Regions from separate parts of the Stenotrophomonas sp. 86428_Sma genome, predicted to be linked through region 3. Evidence: predicted binding sites of a transcription regulator. Region 3 holds the regulator's gene; each other region holds the start of a gene.
The links. Region 3 encodes HrcA, which represses chaperone genes, less so after heat shock. Its sites were predicted from a motif close to TTNGCACTCNNNNNNNNNGAGTGCNAA; they were not measured.

Region 1 (5,997 bases), 2.4 Mb from region 3:
TTCGATGACGACCTGTTGCTGATCCGCGCGGCGGTGGCCGGGCAAGGCATCGCCCTGGTGCGCGACATCCACGCGGCCGAAGAACTCGCCAATGGCCGGCTGCAGGTGGTGATCGACCAGCCCTGGCCACAGGCCTTTGCCTACTACGCGGTGACGCGTGCGGACGGCGAGGCCAACGCGGCGATACCTGCTTTCATGACCTGGTTGCATGCAGCATTGATGACGCCGCAGGCAGCAGGCACACACACCCTGCAGGACGCAGGATAAGCCGCTCGAAAAGCGATGCCATTGCAGCCGGCCACAAAAAAACCCCGCCTTGCAGCGGGGTTTTTCATTGCGGTGCGAATGCGGGGACTTAGAAGTCCATGCCGCCCATGCCACCCATGCCGCCCATGCCACCGGCGCCACCCATGGCCGGCTCGTCCTTCTTCGGAGCTTCGGCAACCATGGCTTCGGTGGTGATCATCAGGCCAGCGATCGAGGCCGCGTTCTGCAGCGCCGAACGGGTCACCTTGGTCGGGTCCAGGATGCCGAACTGCAGCATGTCGCCGAACTCGCCGGTGGCGGCGTTGTAGCCGAAGCTGCCGGTGCCTTCCTTGACCTTGTTGATGATGACCGACGGCTCGTCACCGGCGTTGGCAACGATCTCGCGCAGCGGGGCTTCCATCGCACGCAGGGCGATCTGGATGCCGTGGTTCTGGTCTTCGTTGGCGCCCTTCAGGCCGGCCAGCGCGGTGATCGCGCGGACCAGGGCAACGCCGCCGCCCGGAACCACGCCTTCTTCAACGGCCGCACGGGTGGCGTGCAGGGCGTCGTCGACGCGATCCTTCTTTTCCTTCATTTCGATTTCGGTCGAGGCGCCGACCTTGATCACGGCAACACCGCCGGCCAGCTTGGCCACGCGTTCCTGCAGCTTCTCGCGGTCGTAATCCGAGGAGGTGTCCTGGATCTGGGTCTTGATCTGCGCCACGCGTGCATCAACGTTGGCCTTGTCGCCGACGCCGTCGATGATGGTGGTGTTCTCCTTGGAGACCTGCACCTTCTTGGCGCGGCCCAGGTCCTTGATGGTGGCCTTCTCCAGCGACAGGCCGACTTCTTCGGAGATCACGGTGCCGCCGGTCAGCACGGCCATGTCTTCCAGCATCGCCTTGCGACGGTCGCCGAAGCCCGGCGCCTTGACGGCCACGACCTTGACGATGCCACGGATGGTGTTGACGACCAGGGTGGCCAGCGCTTCGCCTTCAACTTCCTCGGCCACGATCAGCAGCGGCTTGCCGGCCTTGGCGACGCCTTCCAGCACCGGCAGCAGGTCACGGACGTTGGAGATCTTCTTGTCGTGCAGCAGGATGAACGGGTCATCCAGGTCAGCGGTCTGCGACTGCTGGTTGTTGATGAAGTACGGCGACAGGTAGCCGCGGTCGAACTGCATGCCCTTGACCACGTCCAGCTCGTTGTCCAGGCCCGAGCCTTCTTCAACGGTGATGACGCCTTCCTTGCCGACTTCCTTCATCGCGTCAGCGATGATCTGGCCGATCGACTCGTCCGAGTTGGCCGAGATGGTACCGACCTGGGCGATCGCCTTGTCGTCGGCGGTCGGCTTGGAGATGTTCTTCAGCTCGGCGACGGCGGCCGAAACGGCCTTGTCGATACCGCGCTTGAGGTCCATCGGGTTCATGCCGGCGGCAACGGCCTTGGCGCCTTCGCGGATCAGGGCCTGGGCCAGCACGGTGGCGGTGGTGGTGCCGTCGCCGGCATCGTCGTTGGTGCGCGAAGCAACTTCCTTCACCATCTGCGCGCCCATGTTCTCGAACTTGTCAGCCAGTTCGATTTCCTTGGCGACGGAGACGCCGTCCTTGGTGATGGTCGGGGCGCCGAAGCTCTTTTCCAGCACGACGTTGCGGCCCTTCGGGCCCAGGGTGGCCTTGACGGCATTGGCGAGAACGTTGACGCCGCGCACCATGCGCGAACGGGCGTCTTCACCGAAACGAATATCCTTGGCAGCCATTGCATTTACCTCATTGGTAGCGCCGGACGATGCCCGGCGGCTGGGAGTTTGGGATCAGGTTGAAACAGGTCGCGCCGAGGCTCAGCCGATGACGGCGAGCACGTCGTCTTCGCGCAGGACCTTGTATTCGACGCCTTCGCTCTTGTACGAGCTGCCGGCGTACTGGCCATAGATGACCTTGTCGCCGACCTTCAGCGACGGCGCGCGCACGTTGCCGTTGTCCAGCGGCTTGCCCGGGCCGACGGCCACGACCTCACCCTTGGTGGACTTTTCCTTGGCCGAGTCGGGGATGACGATGCCACCGGCGGAGATTTCGTCGGCTTCGATCGGCTTGACCACAACGCGGTCGTGCAGCGGCTTGATGCTCATAGGAGACCTCTTAAGTGATTGATTGGTCTAAAAAAGTCCGGCGATGTTAGCACTCACCCCAGGCGAGTGCCAGAACCGCACGTGAAGAAACCCGACAACGTCGGGAGCAGGGCAGAGATGGAGCCGCGCCGCCCCCTTTCAAGGGCGGAATGAAAAAATTTTTTCCACCCGCGCGCCTCGGCCACGGCGTCGGTCCTGGACAATTTCGGTGACAAGCGTCGCACTGTCAGATATCTGACGTTCATTTACGACAAAGTGTCACTGGATCGGCCTTAGGCTCGGTCAGGCATTCCCAATCACAAGGAGTAGTCGATGCGATTGCTGTCCCCGCTTGCCGCCGCCTGCCTGCTGGCACTGGCCGCGGCGCCGGCCCAGGCCGAGGTCTTCATCAATGAACTGCACTACGACGACAGCACCGCCGCCGGTGACGTCGGCGAAGTCATCGAAGTGGTCGCTACCGCAGGTGAAGACCTGTCCGGCTACCGCCTCTACCTCTACAACGGCAGCAATCCTTCGGCCGCCACGGTCTACGCCAACAACCCGGTCCCGGCCGGCACCGCCGCCGGTTGCGGCAGCGCCAGCATCGCCGTGGTCAACTACCCGACCAACGGCATCCAGAACGGCCCGAACGACGGCATCGCCCTGGTCGACGCCAGCGGCAAGGTGGTCCAGTTCCTCAGCTACGAGGGCGCCATCACCGCCTCCGGTGGCCCTGCCGCCGGCATGACCAGCCAGAACATTCCGGTGGCCGAGACCAACAGCACGGCCCCCGGCACCTCGCTGCAGCTGACCGGCAGCGGCAGCCAGTACGCCCACTTCACCTGGGCCGAGTCGGCCAGGCAGACCTTCGGCAGCTGCAACAACGGCCAGACCTTCAGCGGCGGCGGCACCCCGGGCCCGAACACGCCGCCGTCGGTGTCCACCACCACCCCGGCGCAGGGCAGCAGCACCTTCCCGGCCGCGGCCGATCTGGAAGTGGTGTTCAGCGAGACGGTGAACCTGGCCAGCGGCGCGTTCGCGCTGAGCTGCGGTACCTCCGGCATCGTGCCGCTGACCTACCCGGCCAGCGGCCGCAGCGTGAAGCTGTCCACCAACACCGCGCTGGTGGCCGGTGAAGCCTGCCGCTTCGACATCCGCGCCGCGCGCATCACCGACCTGCAGGGGGCGCACCCCGCCGCCGACAGCCGCATCGCCTTCACCGTGGCCAGCACCGGCGGCAATCCGGACCCGGGCAACCCGGGCGTGCCGGCCGGTTACTACTCCAAGGTCAATACCAGCAGCCCCAGCCAGCTGCGCTGCTCGCTGCACGCCACCATCAAGGGCCACACCGCCTACCCGTACAGCGGCTCGGGCACCAGCACCTGGACCATCCTGGAAATCGCCGACGAGGATCCGAACAACAGCGGCAGGATCCTGGATGCGTACCGCAACCGCAGCTACGCCAAGGTGACCGACCGCGCCGGCAGCGGCGGCGGCCTGAAGTACAACCGCGAGCACACCTGGCCGAACTCGCTGGGCTTTGCCAGCACCACCGGCGACAAGGGCCTGCCGTACGCGCCGTACACCGACACCCACATGCTGTACCTGACCGACGCGCAGTGGAACGCCGACCGTGGCAACAAGCCGTTCGGCAAGTGCGACGCCAACTGCGGCGAACGCGCCACCGAGGCCAACAACGGCCAGGGCGGCGGCAGCGGCGGCTACCCGGGCAACTCCAACTGGGTGCGCACGCCGGACGGCAACACCGGCACCTTCGAGGTGTGGGGCAAGCGCAAGGGCGACATGGCACGTGCGGTGATGTACATGGCGATCCGCTACGAGGGCGGCAAGGATGCGGCCACCGGCCAGTCCGAGCCGGACCTGGAGCTGACCGACGACCGCAGCAGGATCGTCAAGACCAGCAGTTCGCCGGCCTACATGGGCCTGCTCTCGACGCTGATCGACTGGCACCTGTCCGATCCGCCGGATGATGCCGAGCGTGCCCGCAACGACGTGATCTACAGCTTCCAGGGCAACCGCAACCCGTTCATCGACCACCCCGAGTGGGCGACCCCGGGCCTGTTCACCTCGGCCAAGCCGGCCTCCTGCCAGCTGGCCAACTGACCGCGCAACGCAGCGGTCCACTGCCGCCGCCGGGCCCTGACCCGGCGGCGGCCCTATACTCGACGGTCATGTCGACCGTCGATCCCGTCCTGCTGCTGTTGACCACCTGCCCGGACCGGGCCAGTGCCGAGCGCATCGCGCACGCGCTGGTCGGCGAGCGCCTGGCCGCGTGCGTGACCCGCCTCGATGGCGCGCAGTCCACCTACCGCTGGCAGGGCGAGGTGACCACCGACGCCGAACTGCAGCTGCTGGTGAAAACCACCGCGAGCCGCGTCGATGACGCGATTGCCCGGATCGTCGCACTGCATCCGTATGAACTCCCGGAGTGCATTGCGGTCGAAACCCGGGCCGGCCTGCCGGCGTATCTGGACTGGATCCGGGCACAGACCCGGGAGGACACTGATTGAAGACTCTGTTTGCGCGCGGCGCCGCCTTGTGCGCCCTGTTGTGGCTCTCGCTGCCGGCCTTCGCGCTGGATGAGAAGGACCTGCTGCCGGTGGACCAGGCGTTCGCGCTGACCGCCAGCGCCCCCGAACGGGGCCAGGTGCAACTGCAGTTCAAGATCGCACCGGGCTATTACCTGTATCGCCACCGCACCAGCGTCAAGGCCGACCCGGCCTTCAATGCCGGCGCGCTGCAGATGCCCAAGGGCGACAAGCACCACGACGATTTCTTCGGCGAAGTCGAAACCTATCGCGAACGCCTGCAGGCCACCCTGCCCGGCACGCCGACCGACGCCGCCGGCACCATCAGCCTGGAAGTGCGTTACCAGGGCTGCGCCGATGCCGGTGTCTGCTACCCGCCGCAGAAGCGCGTGGTGCAGGTCACGCTGCCGGGCGCCGGTGCGGCGGCCGCGGTGCCTGCCGCGCGTGCCGGTGCGGCAAGCCCGTTCAACAACCCGCTGGCCGGTGCCGGCAACAGCGGTGGCCTGCGCCTGCCGGGCGCGGCCAGCAACAGCCAGGCGCTGCCGCTGCCGTCGGAGCAGGCGTTCGGCTTCGACGCCATCGCCAGCGACGGCAATACCCTGCTGCTGCGCTTCAGCCCGGCACCGGGCTACTACCTGTATCGCGACCGCACATCGGTGAAGCTGGACGGCAGCACCGGGGTGCTGGCCGACAAGCTGCGCTGGCCTGCCGCACAGTCGCATCGCGACGAACACTTCGGCGATGTCTCGGTGTACTTCAACCAGGTGGAAGTGCCGCTGCCGCTGCGCCGCTCCATCGCCGATGCGGTCGACAGCACTCTGGTGGTGACCTTCCAGGGTTGCCAGACCGATGGCATCTGCTACCCGCCGATGACCCGCCGGGTGAAGCTGTCCATTCCGGCCGGCAAGGTCAGCAGCAGTGCCGACCAGGCGCCACCGCGCAATGAGGTGATCAGCCCGCTGCCCGCTGCCAACGGCGCACCACGCGAAGCCGCCAACGGCGCACCGCTGCGCCTGCTGCCAACCGTGCCCAATACGGATGCCACGACCCCTGCTGCAGGTGACGGCACCGCCAGCAGTGAGTTCGCCGCCGATG
Region 2 (5,997 bases), 2.4 Mb from region 3:
TCGGATGCCTGCGAAAGCGATGATGGCTGTCGGTAGTCTTGTGATAAGCCCGACGTTTCGGTACCAGCAGGCGCGCTTCCCGAAGTACGTCAAACAACCGGTCACGCCCCATGGTGATTCCCGCCGCCTGCAGCTTCGGTCCGATCAAATGGTGCAACTTGCGCGTCCCGATCCGTGGCTGCCGCACGCGGCAATCGCTCACCAGCGCCAGTGCTTTGGTCTCGCTGGCGCGTCGTCGTTGATGCCGGCACCCCGCTTGATAGAACGCCTGTCGACTGATGCCGAAATGGCGGCAAGCCCTTGCCACGCTTACGCCTTTGAGGCGCCCTTGCGTGAGGACTTGCCTGAAGGCTTTTTTACGATGCGCACCCCGTAATCCTCTTTGAGGACATCCACGATGGCTTCGAAAAGCTGTGCTTTCTCGTTGGCCTCCCGCAACTGGACCTGCAGGGCCTTGATCTGTTGTTCCGGCGTCAGCGGCGTGGCCGGTCCACTTTTGGGAGAAGTCGTCATGGGGGCAGATGATGCACCACCTGACCAATCCTGCCGACCATGGCGGCGAAGCCACTTCAGAACCGTGCTGCTACCTTGGATACCGTATCGCTCCTGAGCCTTCTTATAGGTCAGTTCTCCACGCTCGACCTGATCGACCACGGACAACTTGAAGGCCAGCGAGTAATCCCGCTGACTGCGCCTGATTGTTGATTTCATTGAACATTCCTTTTCCAGAGGGAAAAGGTGTCAACCCAATTCAGGACGGGTCAACCAAAAAGAAAAGGCCCGGCAATGCCGGGCCTTTTCATTGCTTCAACGCCATCCCGCCTTACGCGGTGAACAGCGCCTTCATCTTCTTCAGCGCGTTCGCTTCAACCTGGCGGATGCGCTCGGCCGATACGCCGTACTCGTCAGCCAGTTCCTGCAGCGTCACCTTGCTGTCGGCATCCAGCCAGCGACGGCGGATGATGTCGCGCGAACGGGCATCCAGCTCGGCCAGGCCTTCGCGCAGCAGCTGCATCTGGTTGTCTTCGCTGTCGGCACGCTCGTAGGCCATCGACGGGTCTTCGTCGTTGGCGACCAGGAACGCAGCCGGAGACGGCGGCGCGTGTTCGTTGTCCTCGTCGGTCGGCGCATCGAAACCGATATCGCGACCGGACAGGCGCGACTCCATTTCCATGACCTCGCGCTCGGACACGTTCAGGTCCTTGGCCACCGCGCTCACTTCGGCCGCGTTCATCCAGCCCAGGCGCGTCTTCGACTTGCGCAGGTTGAAGAACAGCTTGCGCTGCGCCTTGGTGGTGGCGACCTTCACGATGCGCCAGTTCTTCAGGATGAACTCGTGCATCTCGGCACGGATCCAGTGCACGGCGAAGGACACCAGGCGCACGCCCATTTCGGGGTCGAAGCGCTTGACCGCCTTCATCAGGCCGATGTTGCCTTCCTGGATCAGGTCGCCCAGGGCGAGGCCGTAGCCGTTGTAGCCGCGGGCCACGTGCACCACGAAGCGCAGGTGCGAATGCACCAGTTCGCGCGCGGCGTCCAGATCGTTGCCGTCGCGGAAGCGACGGGCCAGGTCCTGTTCGTCATCGACCGACAGCACCGGGATCTGGTGCACGGCACCGATGTAGGCGTCCAGCGAACCGAGCGCACTGGGAATCGGGAGATTGTTTGCCACAAGGGCAGTAGAGGTGTTCTGGCTCATAGGCACCCATCTTAGCAGTCCGGGATTTGGACTGCTAAAGGAGGAAAAAGTTCCAGCATCCTATTGATGCAACACTGGTCCCAAACAGAGCCCTACCGTAGCGCGATTTGATGACAGTGGCGAGCGCGCTTTTCGGGATTCACAATCCCTTGGAATTCAAGCAATTACCTACCGGAAACCGGCCGATTCCGGTCAAGCGGAGCTGAACGGGTAGGCCTGGAGGCGCATTCAGGGGCGGGGATGTTGCCAGATGTTCAGCCCCGCGCGCCACAGGCTCGATGTTTTACTACTAAAAAACCCGTTGACAGCCATGCGGCAGCATGCTCCGATGCATCAACTAATTCATACGTAGATGCGCATGGCCCGCCCCGCCTCCCAGACTCCCACCCCGGCCGAGCAGGCCATCCTCGACATCCTCTGGGACAAGGGCGAAGCCTCCGTGCGCGAAGTGGCCGATGTGCTCGGCGAACACAAGCCGGTTGCGTACACCACGGTGCTGACCATGTTCAACGTGCTGGCGAAGAAAGGCTTTGTCAGTCATCGCCAGGAAGGTCGCGCCTACATCTATCACGCCACGCTCAGCCGCGAGCAGGCCCGCCGGCAAGCGCTCGACCATCTGCTGCATCAGTTCTTCGACGGCTCACCAAACGTGTTGGCACAGCACCTGGTGGACGAACGCCAAATCGACCGCAACGAACTGCAGGCACTGCAGCAGCGCATCAGCGATGCCAGGGCCGGGAGGAAGGAATGAACCTCATCGACATGGCGATGGCACTGGGCCTTCGGCAGTTGCTGTTGTCTGCCGTTGTGCTGCTGCCCGCGCTGTGGCTGGCACGGCGGCGGGCCCTCAGTGCCGAACAGCGCTCCTGGCTGCTGACCGCCGCGATGGCAGCAGCCCTGCTGTTGCCGCTCAGCGCCTTCCTGCCGGGCTGGTCGACCACCCTGCCTGCACCGGCACCGCCCGCCGCCGCGTTCCACCCCCTGCCCGGCGAAGGCGCAACGGCGGGAGAGGCCATCTTCGAAGCTGGACGGCAGCCCGACATCTATTACGTCGAACTACCGAAGACCCTGCCGACAGTGCTTGCAGTGGTGTGGCTGCTGGGCACCCTGTGGCTGGGCATGCGCCTGCTGGACGCGATGCTGCACGCGCGCCGGCTGCGGCGGCTGGCACAACCGGCGTCCGCCGGACTGCGCGCGGCCCTGGCCGACATCGTGCCCGCCCACGTGACGATCGCCACCTGCGCCGTCGACGGGCCGATGGTGGTCGGCCTGTGGCGCCCGCAGATCCTGCTGCCCCGCCCCTTGCTGGCACGGCTGGACAACAACGTGCTGCGCGACATCGTCCGCCACGAGGTTGCACACCTGCATCGACGCGATCTGTGGACAAGCACGCTGCTGCGGGCGGGAACAGCACTGTTCTGGTGGAATCCACTCCTGCACCTTGCCCAGGCACGCCTGGCGCTACTGCGCGAAATGGCCTGTGATGCACGCGCTGCGATGCAGGCACGCGAACCGCTGGACTATGCAGGCTCGCTGCTGGCCGGTATCGAACAGCTTCAGGCCCTGCGCGAAGAGGCGCCGACGCTTGCACTGGGCATGTTCAGTGCACGCAGCCAGCTGGCGCAGCGCATCGACCAACTGCTGGACGCCCCGTCGTACGCCCCTCGGCGCCGCAGTCTGTTGATGCTGGGCCTGCTGCTTCTGCTGGCCTGCGTCGGCACCGCGGTGGCTGTCTCACCACGACTGGCCTCACCAGCGGCCAGCACCTCCGATACGCGCGTCAACACTCTGCTCCAGGCCGCCAGCACGCATGACCTCGCGCAGGTCCACGCGTTGGCGGTGGCGGGCGTCGATCTCGATGCGCGCGTGCTCGGCGATGGCACGGCGCTGATCCAGGCCATCCGCGCACGCGATCCGGTGATGGTCGACGCCCTGCTGCAGCTGGGAGCCGACCCTGATCGCGCTGCGCTGGGCGAAGGCAATCCGTTGATCGTCGCCTCCGCGCTGGGCCTGCAACCCATCGTCGAGCAGCTGGTGCAGGCCGGTGCAGACGTCAACCGGGTCGTGACCTATGACGAGACGCCGCTGATCAATGCCTCGCGCGAAGGGCATCTGGTCACCGTGCAGTACCTGCTCGCGCACGGCGCCGATATCAACCTGGGGGTGGAAGCCGACGGCTGGCTGGGCCGCTGGCGGACACCGTTGAACCAGGCCGGCACCGCGGCCGTACGCGATTACCTGCTGACGCAGGGCGCCCGCCGCGAACGACGCTGACTCCGCCGCCGCATCGCCTTCTGCGCTGCGGCGGCAACCTGTTCCACCCGCAACGATCGGACGCGGCAGGCGTGCGTGGCAACGCCTGCGCCGATCCCAACCCTCTTCCACTCCCGCAAGGATGTCGATGATGAACCGCCTGTTGCTGTGTTCGCTGCTGGTCTGCCTGACCCCGTTCCACGTGATGGCCACTGACGCCAGCGCAGAAGACGCCGCGCGCTTTGCCCAGGCAATGGCCCACGGCCTGCGCCCCAGCACCGCGCAGCTGGGCGCGGCGCTGCCGCAGTGGTCGATCGAGGAACGCCTTGCCCATTACAAGGTGCCGGGTGCCGCCGTTGCGGTGATCCGCGATGGCAAGGTGGTGTACGCCGCCGGGTACGGCCTGCGCCAGGCAGGCACGCGCGACGCGGTGGATGCCGATACCGTGTTCTCGGTGGGCTCGGTCAGCAAGATGGGCGCTGCGGCGACCACCCTGAAGCTGGTTGCTGCCGGCAAGGTCTCGCTGGAGGAGAACATCGATCCCCGCCTGCACCGCTGGCATGTGCCTGCCGATGCGCAGGGACTGCACCCGCCGATCAACCTGCGCATGCTGCTCTCGCACACCGCCGGCTTCAACGTGCATGGCTTCCAGGACTACCAGCCCGCCGAGCGCTTGCCGACCCTGCTGCAGACACTGGATGGACTGGCGCCTGCAAAGAATGAACCGATACGCCTGATCCACGCACCCGGCCAGCAGGTCGACTATTCCGGTGGCGGCTACACGGTGGTGCAGCTGGCGATCGAAGACCTGACGGGCAGAGCATTCGCTGACGTCGCACGTCGCGAGGTGTTCGCGCCACTGGGCATGTCCCGCAGCACGTACCAGAACCCCTTGCCTGCCGGCTACGGCAACGTTGCCCATGCGCACGACAACAAAGGCCTGCCGGAGGCCCTGCCACGCGGCTGGCAGAGCTTTCCGGAACAGGCGGCGTCCGGGCTGTGGACCAGCGCCAACGACATGGGCCTGTTCGTCGCGGCCCTGCTGCGCAGCATCCGCACGAAGGATGGATGGCTGCCGCAGTCATTGGCCCTGCAGATGGTCAGCGAAGTGGCGCCGGCCGGTCGTGGCCTGGGACCGGAGCTGGCCGGCACCGGTGCCAGTCGCCGCTTCTTCCACAATGGCAGCAATGACAGCTATCACGCCGGCATCGAAGGCTACCCGGAGAGCGGCGATGGATTCGTCATCCTGACCAATGGCGACAACGGCCCCGCGCTGCGTGGGGAGATCCGCAATGCCCTGTCCGATGCGCTCGGCCACAACGCCAAGCCGGTCATCCGCACGCTGGATCCTGCATTGCTGGCGGAGGGCTATCCGCGCTTCAGCGGTCGCTTCGTACTCGATGACACCCTGCCCATGGATCTGCGCAGCGGCCTGGCCGATTGGTTCGACGTCACGACCCTGGACGTGCAGGCGGTCGATGCTGGACTGCAGTTGCGCCTGCCCGGGCGTGATGCACCGGTCGCGCTGCAGGCGCTGACGCCCGTCCGCTTCCTGGCAGGCAGTGCGGGGGCGGAACTGCTGTTCCATCGCGGCGGCGATGGCACCGTGCAGGCGTTGAGCGTGATCGCCGAAGGCGCGCGTGCCTACTACCGGCGCGCGGATCCCGCACCAGCAGCGAGCCACTGATCCATCGCTGGCGGCGCCGGGCCCCTGCCCGGCCCGCTCAGAGCGCCGAACGCGGCGGCAGCGACCAGTCGATCGGGGCCTGGCCGCGGCGCTGCAGGTACTCGTTGGCCATCGAGAAATGCTGGCAGCCCAGGAAGCCGCGGTGGGCCGACAGTGGCGACGGGTGCGGCGACTTCAGCACACGGTGGCGGCGAGTGTCGATGACCTTGCCCTTCTTCTGCGCGTACGCGCCCCAGAGCATGAACACCAGGCCGTCGCGTTCGCGGTTGAGCACATCCACCACGTGGTCGGTGAAACCTTCCCAGCCACGCCCCTGGTGGGCACCGGCCTGGCCCTCTTCCACCGTCAGCACGGCATT
Region 3 (5,997 bases):
TGCGACGGCTGGCGGTCAGCACCTCGGCCTGTACGCGCCAGGCCGCAGCGGCCTTGTCGATTTCGCCGGCCAGGCGCTGCAGGCGCTCGTCGGCACCGCGCAGCTGTTCCACTTCGGCATGCATGCGCTCGCGCTGCGCGCCCAGCTCGTCCATCGGCACGCGGTGCTTGCGGGCCAGGTCGTGCAGGCGGCCGAGGCGACGCTCGTTCTCCTCGAACTGCTCCGGGTCGGCATCGAGGTCGTCGTGCACGCGGTCCAGCAGCGACAGGGCTTCGTGCAGCTGGATCGAGGCGTTCTCGATCAGGCCGTCCACCTCGCCCAGGCGCGGGTCGTGTTCGATCAGGCGCGACAGCTCGTGGCGCACCTGCTGTAGCAGGTCCAGCGCGGAACTGCCGTCGTCGCCATTGAGCTGGTTGCTGGCCGCCTGGCAGGCGCTCAGCAGGGCGCTGGCATGGGCCTGGCGGCGGTGGCTGGCACCGAGTGCGACGATCGACTCCGGTTCCAGGTCTTCGCGGTCCAGTTCGCGCAGCTGGTGCTCCAGGAAGCCGATCCGGTCACTGACGTCGCCCTGTTGCGACAGCGCCAGCGATTCATCGACCAGAGCCTGCCAGGCCGCGGCGGCGCGGCGCACCTGGCGGCGCTCGTTCTCGTTGCCGGCATAAGCGTCCAGCAGGGCCAGCTGCGACGGGCGCGTCAGCAGGGCCTGCTGTTCGTGCTGGCCATGGATCTCCACCAGCAACGAGGCCAGGTCGCCCAGCTGGGCCAGGGTCACCGGGCGGCCATTGATCCACGCCCGCGAACCGCCGTCGGCACGGATCACGCGGCGCAGCTGGCATTGTTCCTCGTCGTCCAGCTCGTTGTCGGCCAGCCACTGGCGCGCGGCCTGCAGCTGGTCCAGCGCGAACTCGGCGGAAAGTTCGGCGCGCGCAGCGCCGTGGCGGACCACGCCACTGTCGGCGCGCAGGCCGGACAGGAAGCCCAGCGCGTCGACCATCAGCGACTTGCCGGCGCCGGTCTCGCCTGAAACCACGGTCATGCCTGGCCCGAACTCCAGTTCGGTGGCGCGGACGACGGCAAAATCCTTGATCGAAAGATGTCTGAGCATGGGTAAGGGGGTATCAGCAGCCGCGCAACGCTAGCACGCGGGCGAGGGAGGTCCAATGACTTGCCAAGGTGATGCGCCGCCATTATCTAGTGTCCGTGTCTCACAGGTTGATTCCATGCACGGTTCTCCCGACCAGCTTGCCCCGCGTGCGCGCCATCTGCTGCGCACGCTGATTGCGCGTTACATCCAGGACGGTGAGCCGGTCGGCTCGCAGACGCTGGCGCGCGTGGCCGGCCTGGAGGTCAGCCCGGCCACCATCCGCAACATCCTCGGCGACCTGGAAGACCTGGGGCTGCTGGCCTCGCCGCACACCTCGGCCGGGCGCATCCCGACCGCGCATGGTTACCGGGTGTTCGTCGACAGCCTGTTGCAGATGCAGCCGCCGGGCGAGGGCGAGCTGGCCCGGTTGCGCCAGGAACTGGCCAGCGGCGGCAGCACCCAGGCCCTGCTCGGCAGCGCCTCGGAGCTGCTGTCGGCGATGAGCCACTTCGTTGGCGTGGTCAGCGCGCCACGACGCGAGCAGTTCGCCTTCCGACAGATCGATTTCGTGGCGCTGGACGGGCGCCGGGTGCTGGCGATCCTGGTGTTCGCCGACAACGAGGTGCAGAACCGGGTCATCGAGACCCGTCAGGACTTCGCGCCAGGCCAGCTGGAGCAGGTCGCCAACTACCTCAATGCGCATTTCGCCGGCCTGCCGATGGCCGAGATCCGCACCCGCCTGCTGCTGGAGCTGCGCGATGCCCGTTCCGAGCTGGAGCAGCTGCTGGCGCACAGCATCGAACTGGCCGAGCAGGCCCTGCAGCCGGCCGCCGACGACATGCTGGTGGCCGGCCAGACCCGGCTGATGGGGGTGCAGGACCTGTCGGACCTGGAGCGCCTGCGCGAACTGTTCGAGCTGTTCTCCAGCAAGCGCGAGATCCTGCAGCTGCTGGAGCGGACCATCCAGGCCCCGGGGGTGCGCATCTTCATTGGCGAGGAGACCGGGATGATGCCGTTGCAGGGGGTCTCGCTGGTCACCGCCCCGTACACCGCCAATGGCCAGGTACTGGGTGTGCTGGGCGTGATCGGCCCCAAGCGGATGGCCTACGACCGCATGATTCCGCTGGTCCAGGCCACCGCCGATGTGCTCGGCGCGGCCTTTTCACCGGCCGGGCGCACTCCCGGCACATCCGACGCTTGAAACGCAGCATCCCGCCCACACTAGGGTGGGTGGAGGCGGAGATTGACCGCCAGGGACCCAGACATGAACCACGAACATCCAGATATCGAATCCCAGCAGACTGCCGCCGATGCGGCCGCCGCCGCCGGCGTCAACGACGAAGTGGAGCGCCTGCGCGCCGAAGTCGAGCAGATCAAGGCCGATGCGCTGCGTGAGCGCGCCGACCTCGAGAACCAGCGCAAGCGTGTTGCCCGTGACATCGAGCAGGCCCGCAAGTTCGCCAACGAGAAGCTGCTTGGCGAGCTGCTGCCGGTATTCGACAGCCTGGATGCCGGCCTGAAGGCCGCCGGCGACGACCCGCACCCGCTGCGCGAAGGCCTGGAGCTGACCTACAAGCAGCTGCTGAAGGTCGCTGCCGACAACGGCCTGGTCCTGCTGGACCCGATCGGCCAGCCGTTCAACCCGGAACACCACCAGGCGATCAGCCAGGTGCCGACCCCGGGCGCCGCCCCGGGCAGCGTGGTGACCGTGTTCCAGAAGGGCTACCTGCTCAACGAGCGCCTGCTGCGGCCGGCGCTGGTGGTGGTGGCCGCCGATTGATCGGCCGGGCCGGGCGATGCCCGGTCCCGGTCGTGCCAGGCCATGCCTGGCAAGGTTTTCCAGGCGCTGAACACAGCGTTCGGGAGATGGCTTGAATGTTCCACGAGCCTCCCCCACATCGTATTCATCCACCGGCCGAGCGGCCGGACTGACCCCAACAAGCATCCTCAGGAGTCTCCCCCATGGGCAAGATCATTGGTATCGACCTCGGCACCACCAACTCGTGCGTGGCGATCATGGACGGCGGCAAGGCCCGCGTCATCGAGAATTCGGAAGGCGATCGCACCACCCCGTCGATCGTCGCCTACACCAAGGACGGCGAAGTCCTGGTCGGCGCCTCGGCCAAGCGCCAGGCCGTGACCAACCCGAAGAACACCTTCTATGCGGTGAAGCGCCTGATCGGCCGCAAGTTCACCGACGCCGAAGTGCAGAAGGACATCGCCCACGTCCCGTACGGCATCCTGGCCCATGACAATGGCGACGCCTGGGTGTCGACCAGCGACGGCAAGAAGATGGCCCCGCAGGAAATCTCGGCCAAGGTGCTGGAAAAGATGAAGAAGACCGCCGAGGACTTCCTCGGTGAGAAGGTCACCGAAGCGGTCATCACCGTGCCGGCCTACTTCAACGACAGCCAGCGCCAGGCGACCAAGGACGCCGGCCGCATTGCCGGCCTGGACGTCAAGCGCATCATCAACGAGCCGACTGCGGCTGCGCTGGCCTATGGTCTGGACAAGGGCGACAACAAGGATCGCAAGATCGTGGTGTACGACCTGGGCGGCGGCACCTTCGACGTCTCGGTGATCGAGATCGCCAACGTCGACGGCGAGAAGCAGTTCGAAGTGCTGGCCACCAACGGCGACACCTTCCTGGGCGGCGAAGACTTCGACAACCGCGTCATCGAGTACCTGGTTGAAGAGTTCAACAAGGACCAGGGCATCGACCTGCGCAAGGATCCGCTGGCCCTGCAGCGCCTGAAGGATGCTGCCGAGCGCGCCAAGATCGAGCTGTCCAGCGCCCAGCAGACCGAAGTGAACCTGCCGTACGTCACCGCTGACGCGTCGGGTCCGAAGCACCTGAACATCAAGCTGACCCGCGCCAAGCTGGAAGCCCTGGTGGACGACCTGATCAAGAAGTCGATCGAGCCGTGCCGCGTCGCCCTGAACGATGCCGGCCTGCGTTCGAGCGACATCAGCGAAGTGATCCTGGTCGGTGGCCAGACCCGCATGCCGAAGGTGCAGCAGGCGGTGACCGAGTTCTTCGGCAAGGAACCGCGCAAGGACGTCAACCCGGACGAAGCCGTGGCACTGGGTGCTGCGATCCAGGGCGGCGTGCTGGGCGGCGACGTCAAGGACGTGCTGCTGCTGGACGTGACCCCGCTGTCGCTGGGTATCGAAACCATGGGCGGCGTGTTCACCAAGATCATCGAGAAGAACACCACCATCCCGACCAAGGCTTCGCAGGTGTTCTCCACCGCCGAGGACAACCAGTCGGCCGTGACCGTGCACGTGCTGCAGGGTGAGCGCGAACAGGCCCGCTTCAACAAGTCGCTGGCCAAGTTCGACCTGTCCGGCATTGAGCCGGCCCCGCGCGGCCTGCCGCAGGTGGAAGTGTCCTTCGACATCGACGCCAACGGCATCCTGCACGTGTCGGCCAAGGACAAGAAGACCAACAAGGAACAGAAGGTCGAGATCAAGGCCGGTTCGGGCCTGTCCGAGGAAGAGATCGCGCGCATGGTCGCCGACGCGGAAGCCAACCGCGAAGAAGACAAGAAGTTCCAGGAGCTGGTGCAGGCCCGCAACCAGGCCGACGCCCTGATCCATGGCACCCGCAGCGCCATCACCGAGCACGGCAGCAAGGTCGGCGGCGATGTCATCGGCAAGGTCGAGGCGGCGCTGGCCGACCTGGAAACCGCGATGAAGGGTGACGACAAGGCACAGATCGAAGCCAAGTCGAAGGCACTGGAAGAAGCCGGCCAGTCGCTGTTTGCCGCCGCTTCGGCCGACCAGGGCGGTGCCGCCCCGGGTGCCGACGCCGGCAATGCGGGCAAGCCGCAGGATGACGTGGTGGACGCCGAGTTCACCGAAGTCAAGGACGACAAGAAGTCCTGATCCGGACCGACACGGGACGCTGGCCATCAGCGTCCCGTTGTCGCATCAGGGTCCTGACCGCCCACCGGCGTGTCGGGGCGCCCGACGCAAGAGCGGACCTGGTTCCGCTCTTCCGCTTTGACGAATCCCGACTTTCCGGAACCCGATTCACGATATGAGCAAGCGCGATTACTACGAAGTGCTGGGCGTTGCCCGCACCGCCAACGACGAAGAGCTGAAGAAGGCCTACCGTCGCTGCGCGATGAAATTCCACCCGGACCGCAACCCGGGTGATGCGGCGGCCGAAGCCTCCTTCAAGGAGTGCAAGGAAGCCTACGAAGTGCTGTCCGACGGCAACAAGCGCCGCATGTACGACAGCCATGGCCACGCCGCGTTCGAGCACGGCATGGGCGGTGGCGGTCCGGGCGGCCCGGACATGAACGATATCTTCGGCGATATCTTCGGCAACATTTTTGGCGGTGGCGGCGGTGGTCCGCGCCAGGCCCGTCGCGGCGCCGACATCGGCTACGTGATGGAACTGGACCTGGAAGAGGCCGTGCGCGGCGTCGAGCGCCGGATCGAGATCCCGACCCTGGCCGAGTGCGGCGACTGCGATGGCAGTGGCTCCGAAGACGGCAAGGTCGAGACCTGCAATGTGTGTCATGGCCGCGGCCAGGTGCGCATCCAGCGCGGCATCTTCGCCATGCAGCAGGCCTGCCACAACTGCGGCGGCCGTGGCCAGATCATCGCCAAGCCCTGCAAGACCTGCCACGGCAACGGCCGTGTCGAGGAAGACAAGGTGCTGTCGGTGAAGGTGCCGGCCGGCGTCGACACCGGCGACCGCATCCGCCTGCAGGGCGAAGGCGAGGCCGGCCCGGCCGGTACGCCGCCGGGTGACCTGTACGTGGAAGTGCGCGTGCGCGAGCATGCGATCTTCCAGCGCGATGGCGACGACCTGCACTGCGAAGTGCCGATCCGCATCTCGCAGGCGGCACTGGGCGATACCGTGCGCGTGGCTACCCTGGGCGGCGAAGCGGAGATCCGCA

Region 1: ACZK3J_RS20360 (co-chaperone GroES) is a predicted target of HrcA. The motif match lies at 2,421-2,447, and genes of this name have one in related genera.
Region 2: rpoH (RNA polymerase sigma factor RpoH) is a predicted target of HrcA. The motif match lies at 1,711-1,737, and genes of this name have one in related genera.

The regions. Positions count from the first base shown of each region.
Region 1 is NZ_CM151156.1:4,435,117-4,441,113, forward strand. Features, by position in the region: gene ACZK3J_RS20350 (LysR substrate-binding domain-containing protein) at 1-267, shown strand, start outside; gene groL (chaperonin GroEL) at 356-2,005, opposite strand; gene ACZK3J_RS20360 (co-chaperone GroES) at 2,087-2,374, opposite strand; gene ACZK3J_RS20365 (endonuclease) at 2,687-4,477, shown strand; gene cutA (divalent-cation tolerance protein CutA) at 4,546-4,884, shown strand; gene ACZK3J_RS20375 (protein-disulfide reductase DsbD family protein) at 4,881-5,997, shown strand, end outside.
Region 2 is NZ_CM151156.1:4,480,694-4,486,690, forward strand. Features, by position in the region: one part of gene ACZK3J_RS20575 (IS3 family transposase) at 1-360, opposite strand, end outside; one part of gene ACZK3J_RS20575 (IS3 family transposase) at 360-711, opposite strand; gene rpoH (RNA polymerase sigma factor RpoH) at 824-1,699, opposite strand; gene ACZK3J_RS20585 (BlaI/MecI/CopY family transcriptional regulator) at 2,058-2,450, shown strand; gene ACZK3J_RS20590 (M56 family metallopeptidase) at 2,447-3,973, shown strand; gene ACZK3J_RS20595 (serine hydrolase domain-containing protein) at 4,104-5,639, shown strand; gene ung (uracil-DNA glycosylase) at 5,677-5,997, opposite strand, start outside.
Region 3 is NZ_CM151156.1:1,940,613-1,946,609, forward strand. Features, by position in the region: gene recN (DNA repair protein RecN) at 1-1,105, opposite strand, end outside; gene hrcA (heat-inducible transcriptional repressor HrcA) at 1,221-2,285, shown strand; gene grpE (nucleotide exchange factor GrpE) at 2,349-2,864, shown strand; gene dnaK (molecular chaperone DnaK) at 3,047-4,972, shown strand; gene dnaJ (molecular chaperone DnaJ) at 5,127-5,997, shown strand, end outside.